Regions from separate parts of the Paraliobacillus zengyii genome, predicted to be linked through region 2. Evidence: a T-box and tRNA genes for the amino acid it is inferred to sense, from the RefSeq annotation. Region 2 holds a T-box; the other regions hold tRNA genes.
The links. A T-box is a leader RNA that pairs with one kind of tRNA and senses whether it is charged. The one in region 2 lies ahead of leuS (leucine--tRNA ligase), so its partner is inferred to be a tRNA-Leu.
Positions count from the first base shown of each region.

Region 1: it encodes a tRNA-Leu, which carries the amino acid that the T-box ahead of leuS (leucine--tRNA ligase) is inferred to sense. The anticodon was not compared.
Region 3: it encodes a tRNA-Leu, which carries the amino acid that the T-box ahead of leuS (leucine--tRNA ligase) is inferred to sense. The anticodon was not compared.

Region 1 covers NZ_CP029797.1:761,404-767,263, forward strand. Annotated here, with positions in the region: rRNA gene DM447_RS03775 (23S ribosomal RNA) at 1-1,855, shown strand, start outside; rRNA gene rrf (5S ribosomal RNA) at 2,006-2,121, shown strand; tRNA gene DM447_RS03785 (tRNA-Asn) at 2,135-2,209, shown strand; tRNA gene DM447_RS03790 (tRNA-Ser) at 2,213-2,304, shown strand; tRNA gene DM447_RS03795 (tRNA-Glu) at 2,336-2,410, shown strand; tRNA gene DM447_RS03800 (tRNA-Val) at 2,413-2,488, shown strand; tRNA gene DM447_RS03805 (tRNA-Met) at 2,535-2,611, shown strand; tRNA gene DM447_RS03810 (tRNA-Asp) at 2,619-2,695, shown strand; tRNA gene DM447_RS03815 (tRNA-Phe) at 2,724-2,796, shown strand; tRNA gene DM447_RS03820 (tRNA-Tyr) at 2,810-2,895, shown strand; tRNA gene DM447_RS03825 (tRNA-Trp) at 2,923-2,993, shown strand; tRNA gene DM447_RS03830 (tRNA-His) at 3,008-3,080, shown strand; tRNA gene DM447_RS03835 (tRNA-Gln) at 3,095-3,169, shown strand; tRNA gene DM447_RS03840 (tRNA-Gly) at 3,177-3,248, shown strand; tRNA gene DM447_RS03845 (tRNA-Cys) at 3,275-3,348, shown strand; tRNA gene DM447_RS03850 (tRNA-Leu) at 3,357-3,438, shown strand; gene DM447_RS03855 (sugar kinase) at 3,980-4,939, shown strand; gene kduI (5-dehydro-4-deoxy-D-glucuronate isomerase) at 4,983-5,813, shown strand.
Region 2 covers NZ_CP029797.1:2,618,234-2,624,093, reverse strand. Annotated here, with positions in the region: gene mnmL (tRNA modification radical SAM protein MnmL/YtqA) at 1-223, opposite strand, end outside; gene DM447_RS13330 (DUF2524 family protein) at 362-637, shown strand; gene DM447_RS13325 (BMP family lipoprotein) at 730-1,701, shown strand; gene DM447_RS13320 (methyl-accepting chemotaxis protein) at 1,712-3,361, shown strand; T-box leader at 3,449-3,677, shown strand; gene leuS (leucine--tRNA ligase) at 3,760-5,860, shown strand, end outside.
Region 3 covers NZ_CP029797.1:449,462-455,321, reverse strand. Annotated here, with positions in the region: rRNA gene DM447_RS02445 (23S ribosomal RNA) at 1-1,045, opposite strand, end outside; rRNA gene DM447_RS02440 (16S ribosomal RNA) at 1,401-2,988, opposite strand; tRNA gene DM447_RS02435 (tRNA-Ile) at 3,085-3,162, opposite strand; tRNA gene DM447_RS02430 (tRNA-Gly) at 3,172-3,245, opposite strand; tRNA gene DM447_RS02425 (tRNA-Pro) at 3,272-3,348, opposite strand; tRNA gene DM447_RS02420 (tRNA-Arg) at 3,356-3,429, opposite strand; tRNA gene DM447_RS02415 (tRNA-Leu) at 3,498-3,584, opposite strand; tRNA gene DM447_RS02410 (tRNA-Lys) at 3,621-3,693, opposite strand; tRNA gene DM447_RS02405 (tRNA-Gln) at 3,809-3,883, opposite strand; tRNA gene DM447_RS02400 (tRNA-Asp) at 3,891-3,967, opposite strand; tRNA gene DM447_RS02395 (tRNA-Glu) at 4,008-4,079, opposite strand; tRNA gene DM447_RS02390 (tRNA-Ser) at 4,099-4,189, opposite strand; tRNA gene DM447_RS02385 (tRNA-Asn) at 4,192-4,266, opposite strand; gene DM447_RS02380 (SprT family protein) at 4,534-4,977, opposite strand; gene cmpA (cortex morphogenetic protein CmpA) at 5,059-5,175, shown strand; gene DM447_RS02370 (Tex family protein) at 5,198-5,860, opposite strand, start outside.

The sequences.
Region 1 (5,860 bases), 1.9 Mb from region 2:
AGGATGTGGCGTTGCATAGACAACCAGGATGTTGGCTCAGAAGCAGCCATCATTTAAAGAGTGCGTAATAGCTCACTGGTCGAGTGACGCTGCGCCGAAAATGTACCGGGGCTAAACGTATCACCGAAGCTACGGATTCCAAGAAGTATTGCACTTCTTGGATTGGTAGGAGAGCGTTCTAAGTGCAGCGAAGTCAGACCGTGAGGACTGGTGGAGCGCTTAGAAGTGAGAATGCCGGTATGAGTAGCGAAAAAGAAGTGAGAATCTTCTTCACCGAAAGCCCAAGGTTTCCTGAGGAAGGCTCGTCCGCTCAGGGTTAGTCGGGACCTAAGCCGAGGCCGAAAGGCGTAGGCGATGGACAACAGGTTGATATTCCTGTACCACCTCCTTTCCGTTTGAACAACGGGGGGACGCAGTAGGATATGGAAAGCGCGCTGCTGGTTATGCGCGCCCAAGCAGTGAGGCTGTTGGATAGGTAAATCCGTCCAATGTAAGGTTGAGCTGTGATGGGGAGGGAACTTAAGTACCGAAGTTCCGGATTTCACACTGCCAAGAAAAGCCTCTAGTGAGGAAAGAGGTGCCCGTACCGTAAACCGACACAGGTAGGCGAGAAGAGAATTCTAAGGTGATCGGGAGAACTCTCGTTAAGGAACTCGGCAAAATGACCCCGTAACTTCGGGAGAAGGGGTGCTTCTTTTACGAGAAGCCGCAGTGAAAAGGCCCAAGCGACTGTTTAGCAAAAACACAGGTCTCTGCGAAGCCGTAAGGCGAAGTATAGGGGCTGACACCTGCCCGGTGCTGGAAGGTTAAGGGGATGCGTTAGCTTTCGGGCGAAGCGCTGAACCGAAGCCCCAGTAAACGGCGGCCGTAACTATAACGGTCCTAAGGTAGCGAAATTCCTTGTCGGGTAAGTTCCGACCCGCACGAAAGGTGCAACGACTTGGGCACTGTCTCAACGAGAGACCCGGTGAAATTATACGATGCGTGAAGATGCGCATTACCCGCGACAGGACGGAAAGACCCCGTGGAGCTTTACTGTAGCCTGATATTGAATGTCGGCACAGCTTGTACAGGATAGGTGGGAGCCGTTGAAGCGTGAGCGCTAGCTTACGTCGAGGCGCCCGTGGGATACCACCCTGGCTGTGTTGACCTTCTAACCCAGAACCGTGATCCGGTTCGGAGACAGTGTCAGGTGGGCAGTTTGACTGGGGCGGTCGCCTCCTAAAGAGTAACGGAGGCGCCCAAAGGTTCCCTCAGAATGGTTGGAAATCATTCGAAGAGTGTAAAGGCAGAAGGGAGCTTGACTGCGAGACCTACAAGTCGAGCAGGGACGAAAGTCGGGCTTAGTGATCCGGCGGTACCGTATGGAAGGGCCGTCGCTCAACGGATAAAAGCTACCCCGGGGATAACAGGCTTATCTCCCCCAAGAGTCCACATCGACGGGGAGGTTTGGCACCTCGATGTCGGCTCATCGCATCCTGGGGCTGTAGTCGGTCCCAAGGGTTGGGCTGTTCGCCCATTAAAGCGGTACGCGAGCTGGGTTCAGAACGTCGTGAGACAGTTCGGTCCCTATCCGTCGTGGGCGCAAGAAGTTTGAGAGGAGCTGTCCTTAGTACGAGAGGACCGGGATGGACACACCGCTGGTGTACCAGTTGTTCTGCCAAGAGCATCGCTGGGTAGCTACGTGTGGAAGGGATAAGTGCTGAAAGCATCTAAGCATGAAGCCCCCCTCAAGATGAGACTTCTCATCTTTTTAGAGTAAGATCCCTCAGAGACGATGAGGTTGATAGGTTCGAGGTGGAAGCGTGGTGACACGTGTAGCTGACGAATACTAATAGATCGAGGACTTAACTATAATACTATATGGTGTCTTGTTGTAATTCTTATCTAGTTTTGAAGGTATAATTAATTTTATTCTTTTAAACTCTTGATTTTTTATGAAAAACAGGTATAATACTTGTTGTCATTAAAATTCAAAATACACTTGGATGTATACTCTAAATGATCTGGTGACAATAGCGAAGAGGTCACACCTGTTCCCATGCCGAACACAGTAGTTAAGCTCTTCAGCGCTCATGGTAGTTGGGGCTTTGCCCCTGCAAGAGTAGGACGTCGCCAGGCATATATCCATTATTCCACAGTAGCTCAGTGGTAGAGCAATCGGCTGTTAACCGATCGGTCGTAGGTTCGAGTCCTACCTGTGGAGCCATATGGAGAGCTGTCCGAGTGGCCGAAGGAGCACGATTGGAAATCGTGTAAACCGCTAACGCGGTTTCGAGGGTTCGAATCCCTCGCTCTCCGCCACTTACATACAACTCATTGTATAATTAATTTAGGCCCGTTGGTCAAGCGGTTAAGACACCGCCCTTTCACGGCGGTATCACGGGTTCGATTCCCGTACGGGTCACCAATGGAGGATTAGCTCAGCTGGGAGAGCACCTGCCTTACAAGCAGGGGGTCGCAGGTTCGAGCCCTGCATCCTCCACCATTTTAAACAAGTAATTTTATAGTAGAATTATTTAATTCTACATTATCGCGGGGTGGAGCAGTCTGGTAGCTCGTCGGGCTCATAACCCGAAGGTCGCAAGTTCAAATCTTGCCCCCGCAACCAAATTATTGGTCCGGTAGTTCAGTTGGTTAGAATGCCTGCCTGTCACGCAGGAGGTCGCGGGTTCGAGTCCCGTCCGGACCGCCATTTTTATAAAACTACAATTATTTTACTTGGCTCGGTAGCTCAGTCGGTAGAGCAACGGACTGAAAATCCGTGTGTCGGCGGTTCGATTCCGTCCCGAGCCACCTTTTTTTATTTGGAGGGATAGCGAAGTTGGCCAAACGCGGCGGACTGTAAATCCGCTCCCATCGGGTTCGTAGGTTCGAGTCCTACTCCCTCCACCATTTTTGAATATATTTATATAAGAATATAGGGGTATAGTTTAAAGGTAGAACAGAGGTCTCCAAAACCTCCGGTGTGGGTTCAATTCCTACTACCCCTGCTTTTTTTATTGTGGCGGTCGTGGCGAAGGGGTAAACGCACCGGATTGTGATTCCGGCATACGTGGGTTCAATTCCCACCGGTCGCCCTATTTTTTTACATTGGGCTATAGCCAAGCGGTAAGGCAACGGTTTTTGGTATCGTCATGCGCTGGTTCGAATCCAGCTAGCCCAGCCATCATCTTGCGGAAGTAGTTCAGTGGTAGAACATCACCTTGCCAAGGTGGGGGTCGCGGGTTCGAATCCCGTCTTCCGCTCTCTTTTCATATAGTTTTATTATAATGGCGGTATAGCCAAGTGGTAAGGCAGAGGTCTGCAAAACCTTTATCACCGGTTCAAATCCGGTTACCGCCTCCAAATAACATGCCGGTGTGGCGGAATTGGCAGACGCGCATGACTCAAAATCATGTTCCTTCGGGAGTGCCGGTTCGACCCCGGCCACCGGTATTTAAGTTTTTTGTTCAGGTATGTCAATTAACTGTTAATATTTTGTAATATCAAGTGTTTCCTACATTTTGGGAAACGCTTTTTATTTTGAAAAATGTTCCTTCTAGAATGTGAGTCGAACCTATACCATAGCTATTATAAACATATCATTTAAGCAAGAAATATTAACGTTTCTCAGATTGTGAGAGACGTTTTTTTTATTTTTATTTAACAAAAATCTAATTTTATATTTAATAAATATTTTTTAATCTATCAAAAAATGCTATTCATACGCTGGCAAATGTAATTTAATTAATTTCTCTTTTTTCATTGACATTAATTATGAAAGCGGTATATAATTTATATTATAGAACAGAGTTCCATTATACGGAACGTAAATTAAATCTTTTATATTGAATATTTATTTTATTATTCAATGTATAAAAAATGTACTTACCAAATATAATCATGAGAACATAGATAGTTAGTTCTATATTTTTTGCATACATTTGCAAAAAAGGGCTTCTAAAGAGGCTACTACTATTAGTGAGGAAGATGTTTTATGAGTAAAAGGATAGTTACAATTGGTGAGGCTATGGGCTTATTTGTAGCTGGTGAAGTAGGACGGCTTGAAGATGTAAAGACATTCACTCGATCAATAGCAGGTGCCGAATTAAATGTTAGTGTTGGCTTAGCTAGATTGAATCACGAAGTATATTATACGACCAAAGTTGGCAATGATCCACTTGGAGAATCAATCATAAATTTTATAAAAAAGGAAAGAATCCATAATGATTTTGTCTATCAAAGTAAAAAGGATTTGACTGGATTACAATTAAAGGAAAAATCTATCGAAGGGGATCCGAATGTAGCAAGTTTTCGAAAGAATAGTGCGGCTAGTAAAGTTAGTTTAGCTACCATACAGGAAGTGGATTTTTCTATTTTTGATTTTGTTCATCTAAGTGGCATATTCTTAGCTTTGTCTTCTGAAACAAAAGCTGTTTCTCATTATTTTGCTGAGGAAGGAAGAAGAAACGGGGCATGTATAACCTTTGATCCTAATCTTCGTCCTAATTTGTGGAGTAGTAAGAAAGATATGATTATAAATATAAATGAATTGGCAGCAAAATGTGATATCGTTCTTCCAGGTATTTCTGAAGGGGAAATTCTTACTGGATATAAAGAACCAGAAGATATTGCAAACTTTTATTTAGAAAGGAATGCAAAGTATGTTGTTATCAAGCTTGGTGAAGAAGGTGCATATGTAAAAGGACATGATAGAGAAGGTAAATATATTGAAGGCTTTAAGGTTGATAAAATTGTGGATACTGTTGGGGCTGGAGATGGATTTGCAGTAGGTGTAGTCAGTGGGTTAGCTGAGGGATTATCGATTGAGGAATCTGTTATTCGCGGAAATGCAATTGGTGCTATTCAACTACTTTCATCAAGTGATAACGAAGGATTGCCAACTCGAGTTATGTTAGAAAAATTTTTAAATACATCAAAGCATCAAAAAATTTAAAGTTAAATACAACTATTTTCATAATCTATAGGAGGCTTTAAAAATGGAAAAAAGATATGCAACACATCCAGAACACGCAAAAACATTTGGTACAGAAGAATTACGTCAGCATTATTTGATTGAGGAACTATTTGTGCTTGGGCAAACTAAAATGGTCTATTCGATGGAAGATAGAACAGTTATAGGTGGTGTAACACCTACTGAGGAAGCGATCTCTTTAGAAACAGATGAGGAAATAAAGGCCAATTACTTTCTAGAGCGAAGGGAATTAGGGATTATTAATGTAGGTAATTCAGGCAAAGTTTTAATTGATGGTCAAGAATTTCTGATGGATAATAAAGACTGTTTGTATGTTGGAAAAGGAAATAAAGAAGTTTTATTCTCTAGCACTGTAGCGAGTGAACCAGCAAAGTTTTACTTGTTTTCTGCACCCGCTCATAAGGAATATCCGATTCAAAAGGTTTCTTTTAATAGTATTGACGGTGATCAATTAGGAACAAATGAGAGTGCAAATGAACGTGTTCTTCGCCGTATGATCCATAATGATGGCATACAAAGCTGCCAAATTGTTATGGGAATGACGCAATTAAAATCAGGAAGTGTATGGAACTCTATGCCAACGCACACACATGACCGCAGAATGGAAGCATACTTATACATCGATTTAGACGAAAATGCTAGAATGGTTCATTTAATGGGGCAACCGAGTAATACTAGACATCTTATAATGAAAAATGAGCAAGCGGTAATTTCACCTCCTTGGTCTATCCATTGTGGAGCTGCTACAAGTAATTATACGTTTGTATGGGCTATGGCTGGGGAGAATAAACAGTTCACTGATATGGATCATGTACAGATGGATAAATTAAGATAGTCTAGTAGATGAATAGTAATATAACTAGAAAATAAAAAGAATGGGGT
Region 2 (5,860 bases):
ATTGTGTTTCTAAATCATCTACACGATCTCCAGCGAAGTCACCACTTCCAGCGGCAGAACAAAATGTACATCCACCATGCGCTACAGTACCATCGCGATTTGGACAATCAAATCCTCCATCAAGAGGCACTTTAAATATCTTTTCACCAAAAGTGTTTTTCAAATGATAATTCCATGCATGATAACGTTTCTGATCAAATGAATAGGGAAACGGGTTTTGCAAAATAAAAACTCCTTTGTGTTGGTACAATAATGAATATCATTTCTTATTGTAGCATGAAGTGATATTTTGGGTCACGGCATGTCCTAACTTTTGTATTATTTAATAGTGTTTCGAACACAATAATCAGGAGGTGATGGTATGGCAACAAGACAGTCGATGGATGATTTAATAGCAAAAGCAGCAGAAAAACTCGAAGAAGCAAAACAGCAATTAGATAAGGCGAATCGAAATGGTTATCGGATTGACAATGAGTATGCCGAAGCCCAAATAGAGCTATCGAATATGGATACAGAGATTGAAAAAATGATGTTAAGTGCTAATCATCAACAAAAAGAGCAATTACATCGAATCCATCTCCAAGTTACAGATTATTGGAACGATATGATTCTTGATGAGAATGATTTACACAACTAAAAAATAAACCCTTTCTCATAGAAAGGGTTTATTTTTTTTGTTTTCTACCGATATAACTTAGTACGAAATTTTATCGTGTAGGGGGAAAAGTAATGCGCAACAAGAATTTTTTTAGTATGTTAGCACTGGTAATAGTTGGTTTAATCGTATTATTGGGATGTCAACAACAAGAGGAAACAGATGCGAGTACTGGTAAAATAAAAATTGGAATTATGCTATCAGATGTAGGGTTAGGTGACCAATCATTTAGTGATTTAGCTTTTAATGGTTTAGTTCAAGCAAGGGATGAGTTAGGTGTCGTTTTTGATTACCGTGAAATTGAAACTACAGAAACTTATGAACAAGGTTTGCGTGAGTTAGTAGCGCAAGATAATGATTTGATTATTGGACTAGGATACATGGTACAAGAGGATTTAGAATTAGTTGCAGAGGAGTACCCAGAACAACAATTTATTTTAATTGATTCTGTGTCGGAACTCGAAAATGTAACATCTGTCACATTTAAAGTTGACCAAGCTAGTTATTTAGCAGGTATCGTGTCTGCACATACAACAGAAACTGATCATATTGGTTTTATAGGCGGAGAAGATGTTCCGTTAATTCAAAACTTTTATAATGGATTTGAAGCTGGTGCAAAATCAGTCAATCCAGATATTGTAATAGATAAAGCTTATGCTGGTACATATGGTGATGATAAGCTAGGGGCAAGTTTAGCAAAAGAAATGATTGATCAAGATGCGGATGTCCTTTTTGCTGCAGCAGGTTTTACTGGTGTTGGTGTATTAAAAGAAGCACAAAATCAAGAGGTTTACGCTGTTGGAGTGGATACTGATCAATTCTTTCATGCGGAAGGTTCAGTCATAACGTCTGTAATGAAAAATATTGACCGTGCAATTTATCAATTAGCAGAGCAATTAGTAAACGGAGAAACAATCGAACAAGGCACACTTGAATTCGGGCTTAGTAATGAAGGTGTTGGTCTAGCACCTTTACGTATCGCTGAATTTCCAGAAAACATACAGGCAGAAATTGAATCAGCAACAGAAGAGTTAGCACAGCAATAGGAGGGGTATTATGTCGATTAAGAAGAAATTACTGATTAATACAATGACAACAGTTGTCTTAGCAACAGCTATTATAGCGTTTATCATTATAAATATGTTACAAATACAATCTTCAAATGAAAATCAAGTTGATGCATTGGTTACTATTGAGAGATTTAAATCAGAAATTCATTCAACACAACAGAATCTAAATAGTTTCTCAACAACACGTTCGAATGCTTTAGCACAAGAAACTACTTACACAATAGAAGAAAGTGAAAGATTAATCGAGCAATTAAATGAACTTGCAATTGATGACCAAATTCAAGAATATATAAATAAAATAACCGATAAATTTGAAAGATGGAAAACACCAACAATTGAGGCTTTAACAGCCAGAGAAAGTAACACAGCTGATAAACAAGCAGCGCGACTAGCGGGGATTGAAAATGATGTTTACATGCTACAACTAAATGCAGAAGAGGATTATCAAAATTCACTAGTTAGCTTAGAACAAAAAGTGCAATTTATCATTATTGCTTCAGTAATTAGTGTTATTATCTTACTTGTGATTGCATTAATTGTATCAAATCGTATAACAGGGCCAATTACGAAAACCCTCAAACGTCTAGCAGAGAATGCAAATGAAGTAGCACAAGGTAATTTAGCAATTGAAGCTATTCGCTACGAAAAGTCAGATGAACTAGGGAGATTAAATCAATCATTCACACAAATGATTGAACAAATTCGTACACTACTATCTTCAATCGGAACAGTCAGTAAAAAGGTGGAAGGATTTGCGATAGACATTGAAAAAGAGAATGGAACTGTAACAGAAATCAATCAACAAGTAGCAGCATCAACCGATGAATTAGCGCAGGGAACACAAACAATTTCATCAGATTTACAGGATGCAGTTACTAAAGTAGAACAAATGGATAGTGCTTTTACTACTAATGTTCAATATACAGAGCAATCTGTTCATTTCGGAAAGGAAGCGATGGACGCAGTTAGAGCTGGATTAGAAGCTATTAATGAGCAACGTGAATTAATAGAAGCTAACGCAAAAACAACTGAAAACATTCAAGCTGCCACACAGTCCTTTATTGATTCTACGAAAAAAATAGAATCGATGGCAAACACCGTATCTGAGATAGCAAAACAAACAAATTTACTGGCGCTTAATGCTGCAATCGAGGCATCACGTGCAGGAGAGGCTGGTAAAGGATTTGCCGTTGTTGCCGATGAAGTTCGAAAATTAGCAGAAGAAACAACGGTTGCGACGACGCAAATATTTGACATGGTAACCTCAATTGAAACCGGAATTGGAGACATTACTACAGCTGTTGATCAGGGTGTTTCAATCGCTGAAAAGGAAAAAGTATCAATGGAAACAACAAATACGTCATTTAGTGCGATTGATGAAAAGGTAAAAGCTATTACTGATAAATTAAAGGAATTACTCAAAGGAATTGAACACTCAAAAGGATTAGGAAGTAATGTCCTGGAAAATGTGGAAAGTATAAGTGCAGTAGTAGAACAAACAGCTTCTGGAAATGAAGAAATAGCTGCTTCTACACAAGAACAGTTAGGCGCTTTCAGGAATGTTGTTGAAAAAGTAACAGAATTACGTGCGTTAACTGATGAATTAAATGGAACTGTTGAAGAATTTACGTTATAATAGTTTTTATATATTAGTATGATCAGTGTGAGTATAGGAAAACTTGACAAATTGTAACGGTTTTTTTAAAATACGAATACAATAAGTAGAATGACAATGATAAGGGCTAGTAATGAAGGGAAAACAAGTGAAAGAGAGATAACGGTTGGTGAAAGTTATTCTTGTCCTTCATGAACTCACCTTGGATGTTGCAGTAATGAAATAGAGTAGTTGCTGCCGTACTCTGCGTTAAAGAAGTAAAGTGGACGTTTTACTAGTTATAGAAGTAAACGTTAATCTTGGGTGGTACCGCGGGAAATAAACTCTCGTCCTAGTTTTGGGATGAGAGTTTTTCTATACGACAGAACATAGGTTCTTACATAGGTTTTTGTAAAAAGAAAGAGGAGGTAAGGTGGAAGATGACATTTGACCATAAAGTAGTAGAAACAAAATGGCGAAATTACTGGTTAGATAATAAAACGTTTAAAACTAACACTAAAACAGATAAAGAAAAATTTTATGTGTTGGATATGTTTCCATATCCCTCAGGTGCTGGTTTACATGTAGGGCATCCAGAAGGTTATACGGCAACAGATATTATAGCTAGAATGAAGCGGATGCAAGGGTTTGAAGTGCTACATCCAATGGGTTGGGACGCATTTGGGTTACCAGCTGAACAGTATGCATTAGACACGGGAAATGATCCAGCTGAATTCACGAAACATAATATAGATACTTTTCGTCGTCAAATCCAAGAGTTAGGTTTTTCATACGATTGGGAACGAGAAATTAACACGACAGATCCAAATTATTATAAATGGACACAATGGATCTTTTTACAGTTATTTAATAAGGGCCTAGCTTACGTTGATGAAGTAGCAGTTAACTGGTGTCCTGCACTTGGAACAGTACTTGCAAATGAAGAAATAGTTGACGGGAAAAGTGAACGTGGTGGACATCCAGTAGAACGTAAGCCGATGAAACAATGGATGTTAAAAATAACTGCTTATGCTGATCGCCTACTAGAAGATTTAGAAGAGTTAGATTGGCCAGAGAGTATTAAAGACATGCAACGAAATTGGATCGGAAGGTCAGAGGGTGCTGAAGTTACTTTTAGTATCGCTGATTTCGAAGAGGAATTTAATGTCTTTACAACGAGACCAGATACATTATTTGGTGCAACTTATGCCGTTTTAGCGCCGGAACATCCATTAGTAAATAAAATTGTATCTACTGAGCAAAAATCTGCAGTCGATAGCTATATAAATCAAGTTAAATTGAAAAGTGATTTAGAACGTACAGATTTGGCAAAAGATAAAACAGGTGTATTTACTGGTGCTTATGCGATTAATCCAATTAACGGAAAAAGACTCCCGATTTGGGTCGCGGATTATGTGTTAATGACATACGGATTTGGTGCAATTATGGCCGTGCCTGCACATGATGAACGTGACTATGAGTTTGCTGTTAAATTTGATTTATCGATTGTCCCAGTTGTCGAAGGTGGAAATGTTCAAGAAGAAGCATTTGTTGGAGATGGTCCACATATTAATTCGGATTTTCTTAATGGTTTAAACAAAGTAGATGGTATAACGAAAGCAATTGAATGGCTTGAAGATAACAAAAAAGGTGAGAAAAAAGTAACGTATCGCCTACGTGATTGGTTATTTAGTCGACAACGTTATTGGGGTGAACCGATTCCGATTATTCATTGGGAAGATGGTACGACCACTGGTGTACCTGAAGAAGAATTACCTCTAGTACTTCCAAAGACAACAGAAATAAAGCCTTCAGGAACAGGTGAGTCACCATTAGCAAACATTGCTGATTGGGTACATGTTGAAGATCTAGAAACAGGAATGAAAGGTCGTCGTGAAACGAATACGATGCCCCAATGGGCAGGTAGTTGCTGGTATTTCTTACGCTTTATTGATCCAGATAACACAGAGAAACTGGCGGATTTTGACACGCTGAAAAAATGGTTGCCAGTTGATGTTTATATTGGTGGTGCCGAACACGCAGTTTTACATCTGTTATATGCTCGCTTTTGGCATAAATTCCTTTATGATATTGGTGTCGTACCAACAAAAGAGCCATTTATGAAATTATATAATCAAGGAATGATCCTTGGTGATAATAATGAAAAGATGAGTAAATCAAAAGGTAATGTCGTAAACCCTGATGATATTATAGAAAGTCATGGAGCAGATACGCTTCGCCTGTACGAAATGTTTATGGGGCCATTAGATGCCTCAATTGCTTGGTCAACTAATGGTTTAGAAGGTTCGCGTCGTTTCTTAGATCGCGTTTGGCGTTTGTTTATTGCAGACGAAGAAACTACATTATCTAATAAAATAATAGAAAATGTAAAAAATGATTCACTTGAAAAGGTTTATCATGAAACGGTCAAAAAGGTCACAGAGAATTTTGAGGATCTTCGATATAACACAGGAATCTCACAAATGATGGTATTCATTAATGAAGCATACAAAGCCGAAGAAATTCAAAAGAATTATGCAG
Region 3 (5,860 bases), 1.6 Mb from region 2:
TTTCCCTTTCGACTATGAACCTTATCACCCATAGTCTGACTCCCAAGGCAATATGATTGGCATTCGGAGTTTGACTGAATTCGGTAACCCGGTAAGGGCCCCTAGTCCAATCAGTGCTCTACCTCCAACATACGTTCCTTGAGGCTAGCCCTAAAGCTATTTCGGAGAGAACCAGCTATCTCCGTGTTCGATTGGCATTTCACCCCTACCCACACCTCATCCCCGCATTTTTCAACATGCGTGGGTTCGGGCCTCCAGTCAGTGTTACCTGACCTTCACCCTGGACATGGGTAGATCACACGGTTTCGGGTCTACGACCCTTTACTATCACGCCCTATTCAGACTCGCTTTCGCTGCGGCTCCACCTGTGCGGCTTAACCTTGCAAAGAATCGTAACTCGCCGGTCCATTCTACAAAAGGTACGCCGTCACTCATTCTTTTTCCCGAAGGAAAATATCGAGCTTCGACTACTTGTAGGCACACGGTTTCAGGATCTCTTTCACTCCCCTTCCGGGGTGCTTTTCACCTTTCCCTCACGGTACTGGTACACTATCGGTCACTAGGGAGTATTTAGCCTTGGGAGATGGTCCTCCCGGATTCCGACGGAATTTCTCGTGTTCCGCCGTACTCAGGATCCACGCTGGAGGAAACGTCCTTTTCATTACAGGGCTCTTACCTTCTTCGGCTGATCGTTCCAGATCGATTCATGTAAAACGTTTCTTTGTAACTCCGTATAGCGTGTCCTACAACCCCAAAAAGCAAGCTTTTTGGTTTGGGCTGATTCCGTTTCGCTCGCCGCTACTCAGGAAATCGCATTTGCTTTCTCTTCCTCCGGGTACTAAGATGTTTCAGTTCCCCGGGTCTGCCTCACTTTACCTATGTATTCAGTAAAGTGTCCTACTCCATTACGAGCAGGGGGTTCCCCCATTCGGAAATTCCTGGATCAATGCCTACGTACGGCTCCCCAAGACATATCGGTGTTTGTCCCGTCCTTCTTCGGCTCCTAGTGCCAAGGCATCCACCGTGCGCCCTTTCTTACTTAACTATATTAGTTAATAAAAGCGTTTGGTTCTTCTTACTTTGATATGATGTCTTGTCATATGTTAGGCTCACGTTCTGTTTTATACAAAGTACAATCCTTCTCGCTTCCTAACTTCTTATCTAGTTTTCAAGGTACATAAAATGAAAGATACTTGATCTCTCAAAACTGAACCAAACCACACAGTATGTTTTCCTATTATGTCCAGCTTCTAGCACGCAACGACTAGTAAACTTCCTTCTCCTCCGTACGATAAGGCAACATCAACTCACTTTCGTTCGTTGTGTTTTCTTTATCTCCTTCGGTTCAGTCCAGTTCATACGTCGTTAAACGCGTGCTTACGCTTTTCATTTATCCTTAGAAAGGAGGTGATCCAGCCGCACCTTCCGATACGGCTACCTTGTTACGACTTCACCCCAATCATTGGCCCCACCTTCGGCGGCTGGTTCCTGTAAAGGTTACCTCACCGACTTCGGGTGTTGCTAACTCTCGTGGTGTGACGGGCGGTGTGTACAAGACCCGGGAACGTATTCACCGCGGCATGCTGATCCGCGATTACTAGCGATTCCGGCTTCATGTAGGCGAGTTGCAGCCTACAATCCGAACTGAGAATGGTTTTATGGGATTTGCTTCACCTCGCGGCTTCGCTGCCCTTTGTACCATCCATTGTAGCACGTGTGTAGCCCAGGTCATAAGGGGCATGATGATTTGACGTCATCCCCACCTTCCTCCGGTTTATCACCGGCAGTCACTTTAGAGTGCCCAACTAAATGCTGGCAACTAAAATCAAGGGTTGCGCTCGTTGCGGGACTTAACCCAACATCTCACGACACGAGCTGACGACAACCATGCACCACCTGTCACGCTGTCCCCGAAGGGAACGCCCTATCTCTAGGGTTGGCAGCGGATGTCAAGACCTGGTAAGGTTCTTCGCGTTGCTTCGAATTAAACCACATGCTCCACCGCTTGTGCGGGTCCCCGTCAATTCTTTTGAGTTTCAGCCTTGCGGCCGTACTCCCCAGGCGGAGTGCTTAATGCGTTAGCTGCAGCACTAAGGGGCGGAAACCCCCTAACACCTAGCACTCATCGTTTACGGCGTGGACTACCAGGGTATCTAATCCTGTTTGCTCCCCACGCTTTCGCGCCTCAGCGTCAGTTACAGACCAGAGAGTCGCCTTCGCCACTGGTGTTCCTCCACATATCTACGCATTTCACCGCTACACGTGGAATTCCACTCTCCTCTTCTGTACTCAAGTTCCCCAGTTTCCAATGACCGCTTGTGGTTGAGCCACAAGATTTCACATCAGACTTAAAGAACCGCCTGCGCGCGCTTTACGCCCAATAATTCCGGACAACGCTTGCCCCCTACGTATTACCGCGGCTGCTGGCACGTAGTTAGCCGGGGCTTCCTCGTTAGGTACCGTCAAGGTACCGTCCTGTTAGAACGGTACTTGTTCTTCCCTAACAACAGAACTTTACGATCCGAAAACCTTCATCGTTCACGCGGCGTTGCTCCGTCAGACTTTCGTCCATTGCGGAAGATTCCCTACTGCTGCCTCCCGTAGGAGTCTGGGCCGTGTCTCAGTCCCAGTGTGGCCGATCACCCTCTCAGGTCGGCTACGCATCGTCGCCTTGGTAGGCCATTACCCTACCAACTAGCTAATGCGCCGCGGGCCCATCTGTAAGTGACAGCCAGGGGTGAAAGTAAACTTTCACCCTAGCCGCCTTTCAACTTCCCTTTAGGTAAAGAAAAGTGTTATCCGGTATTAGCCCCGGTTTCCCGGAGTTATCCCAGTCTTACAGGCAGGTTGCCCACGTGTTACTCACCCGTCCGCCGCTCAATCCATAAGTTTCACCCCGAAGGGATTCACTTATTTCATGCGCTCGACTTGCATGTATTAGGCACGCCGCCAGCGTTCGTCCTGAGCCAAGATCAAACTCTCCATAAAATGCGAGCTTGCTGCTCAAATACTTAACTAGCTTGTTGTTTCTACTTACTTAACATACTGTGTGTTTCGTTCAGTTTTCAAAGATCAATTGTTAAATGGTGGGCCTGAGTGGACTCGAACCACCGACCTCACGCTTATCAGGCGTGCGCTCTAACCAGGCTGAGCTACAGGCCCATTTTACAATGGAGCGGGTGAAGGGAATTGAACCCTCGACATCAGCTTGGAAGGCTGAGGTTTTACCACTAAACTACACCCGCATTATTAAATATATAAATTGTCCTCATGGTCGGGAAGACAGGATTTGAACCTGCGACCCCTTGGTCCCAAACCAAGTGCTCTACCAAGCTGAGCTACTTCCCGGTTATGATGCGCCCGAGAGGAATCGAACCCCTAGCCTTTTGATCCGAAGTCAAACGCTCTATCCAATTGAGCTACGGGCGCTCGTTAAAGCGACATATTTAAATATATCACAGAGCACCTAAAACGTCAATGATTTTCTATAGTCAACTTGGTGCGGTCGAGAGGACTTGAACCTCCACGGGTTATTCACCCACTAGGCCCTCAACCTAGCGCGTCTGCCGTTCCGCCACGACCGCATATATAATTGAGACAAAAGAAACAACTATATGTGATGAGCCATGAAGGACTTGAACCTTCGACCCTCTGATTAAAAGTCAGATGCTCTACCGGCTGAGCTAATGGCTCGAATTATAAAATACCAAATTTTAATTTTCTTTGTAACAATAGAAAATCCTTCGAAAACACTTACGTTCCAAAGGTTTTAATATAGTAGAAATATTTAAGTTTGCTTTATTTAAAATGGCTGGGCTAGCTGGATTCGAACCAGCGCATGACGATACCAAAAACCGTTGCCTTACCGCTTGGCTATAGCCCATAAATAATGGCGGTCCGGACGGGACTCGAACCCGCGACCTCCTGCGTGACAGGCAGGCATTCTAACCAACTGAACTACCGGACCAATAATTTTCGCAAAGCGAAAATATTCAAAATAATAAAAGTGACCCGTACGGGAATCGAACCCGTGATACCGCCGTGAAAGGGCGGTGTCTTAACCGCTTGACCAACGGGCCTTGATAAAATATATAAAAATGGCGGAGAAGGAGGGATTTGAACCCTCGCGCCGCTTACACGACCTACACCCTTAGCAGGGGCGCCCCTTCAGCCACTTGGGTACTTCTCCAATGGCTCCACAGGTAGGACTCGAACCTACGACCGATCGGTTAACAGCCGATTGCTCTACCACTGAGCTACTGTGGAATAATTAAATGTTTTCTTTGGCGACTTTTAAAATAATACTACAATTAACACCCTATGTCAATAACATTTTTCAAAACTCTCTATTAGTCTTTTCATATACTGTCGACACTCCTTATATTCTACTAAAAAGAATAGGAAGAGGTCAAGCTTCTTATATAAAAAAGTAGGTCTGTTTTTCAAATGCTTATATAATTTAACATAAAATCTTATTACTCGTCAATCTTTTAATTAAAAAAACCGCTACAAATTTAATAACTGCTCTCATTACTAGAGCTTTACTAACTTTCCTCTGCATTTACCGCAACGATACTTCTTAACATTAAGTATTCTTTTTCTAGGATAAGGTTGTTTACATGCTATGCACTCATATAAATGTAACGGATCCTCATTCATTGTAGGTAAAGGCTGACAATGACGAGGTGATCCAGTATTCTCTAGCAAACGCTTAAATTCTATATCGCCATGCTTATATCCTCTTCCTTCTATATGTAAATGATAATGACATAACTCATGCTTAATTATACCGCAAAACTCTTCTAATCCTAATTCCTCTAAATATTTCGGATTTAATTCAATCGACCTTTTTGTTGGAAGATACCTTCCACCAGTAGTTCGTAATCTTTTATTAAAGGAAACTTTATCTATATATGGCTTTTTAAAATAAGTAAGTGACAATTCGTTGATCAATCGTTCTAATTCTATTTGTTCCATCTACTATACCCCTCATTTATCACATTCAACTTATGTCCTACATATCTTATATCATCATAACCAAACCAAGGAGAAGATCATATGCCCAATTGGTTCAAAAAACAAATGTCGGACGCCTTTCAAGAAAAAAACTTAAGACAGATAAAAATCTTAAATCAATGCTGGTTTTTTTATTTAGATAGAAGGATATCGAGATAGTCTCTCGATATCCTTCTATCTCTTAGTCTTCTTTAATCATCGTTAAAGCAATACGTTGTTTTTGCTCATCAACTTTATCGACCCAAACTGTTACTACATCACCAACAGCCGCTATATCCATTGGATGTTTAACAAACTTGTTTGACATCTTTGAAATATGAACAAGCCCATCTTGTTTAACACCAATATCCACAAACACACCGAAGTCCACTACATTGCGGACGGTACCTTGTAATTCTAAACCTGTTTTTAGATCTTCCATTGATAATACATTTTTCTTCAATAAAGGTTGTGCTAGATCATCACGCGGATCTCGTTCAGGACTACCCAATGCTTTAACAATATCCGATAAGGTTAACTTCCCTAAATCTAATTGTTCTGCAACAGCCTCAACATCAAGTTCTTCTAATTTCAGTTTTAGTTTTTCAGAACCTAAATCTTCGGTTTTACAACCAATCATTTTTAGTAAAGCTTTGGTAGCCGGATAACTCTCTGGATGAATAGGCGTACGGTCAAGAGGTTCAGTCCCATTAGAGACACGTAAAAACCCAATACTCTGTTCATACGTTTTGTTACCCAATCTTGGTATCTTTTTTAATTGCTTACGATCTGTAAATTTACCTAAAGATTCTCTTTCCTTGATCACATTGGTTGCTACGGTTTTACTTAAACCAGAAACATATTG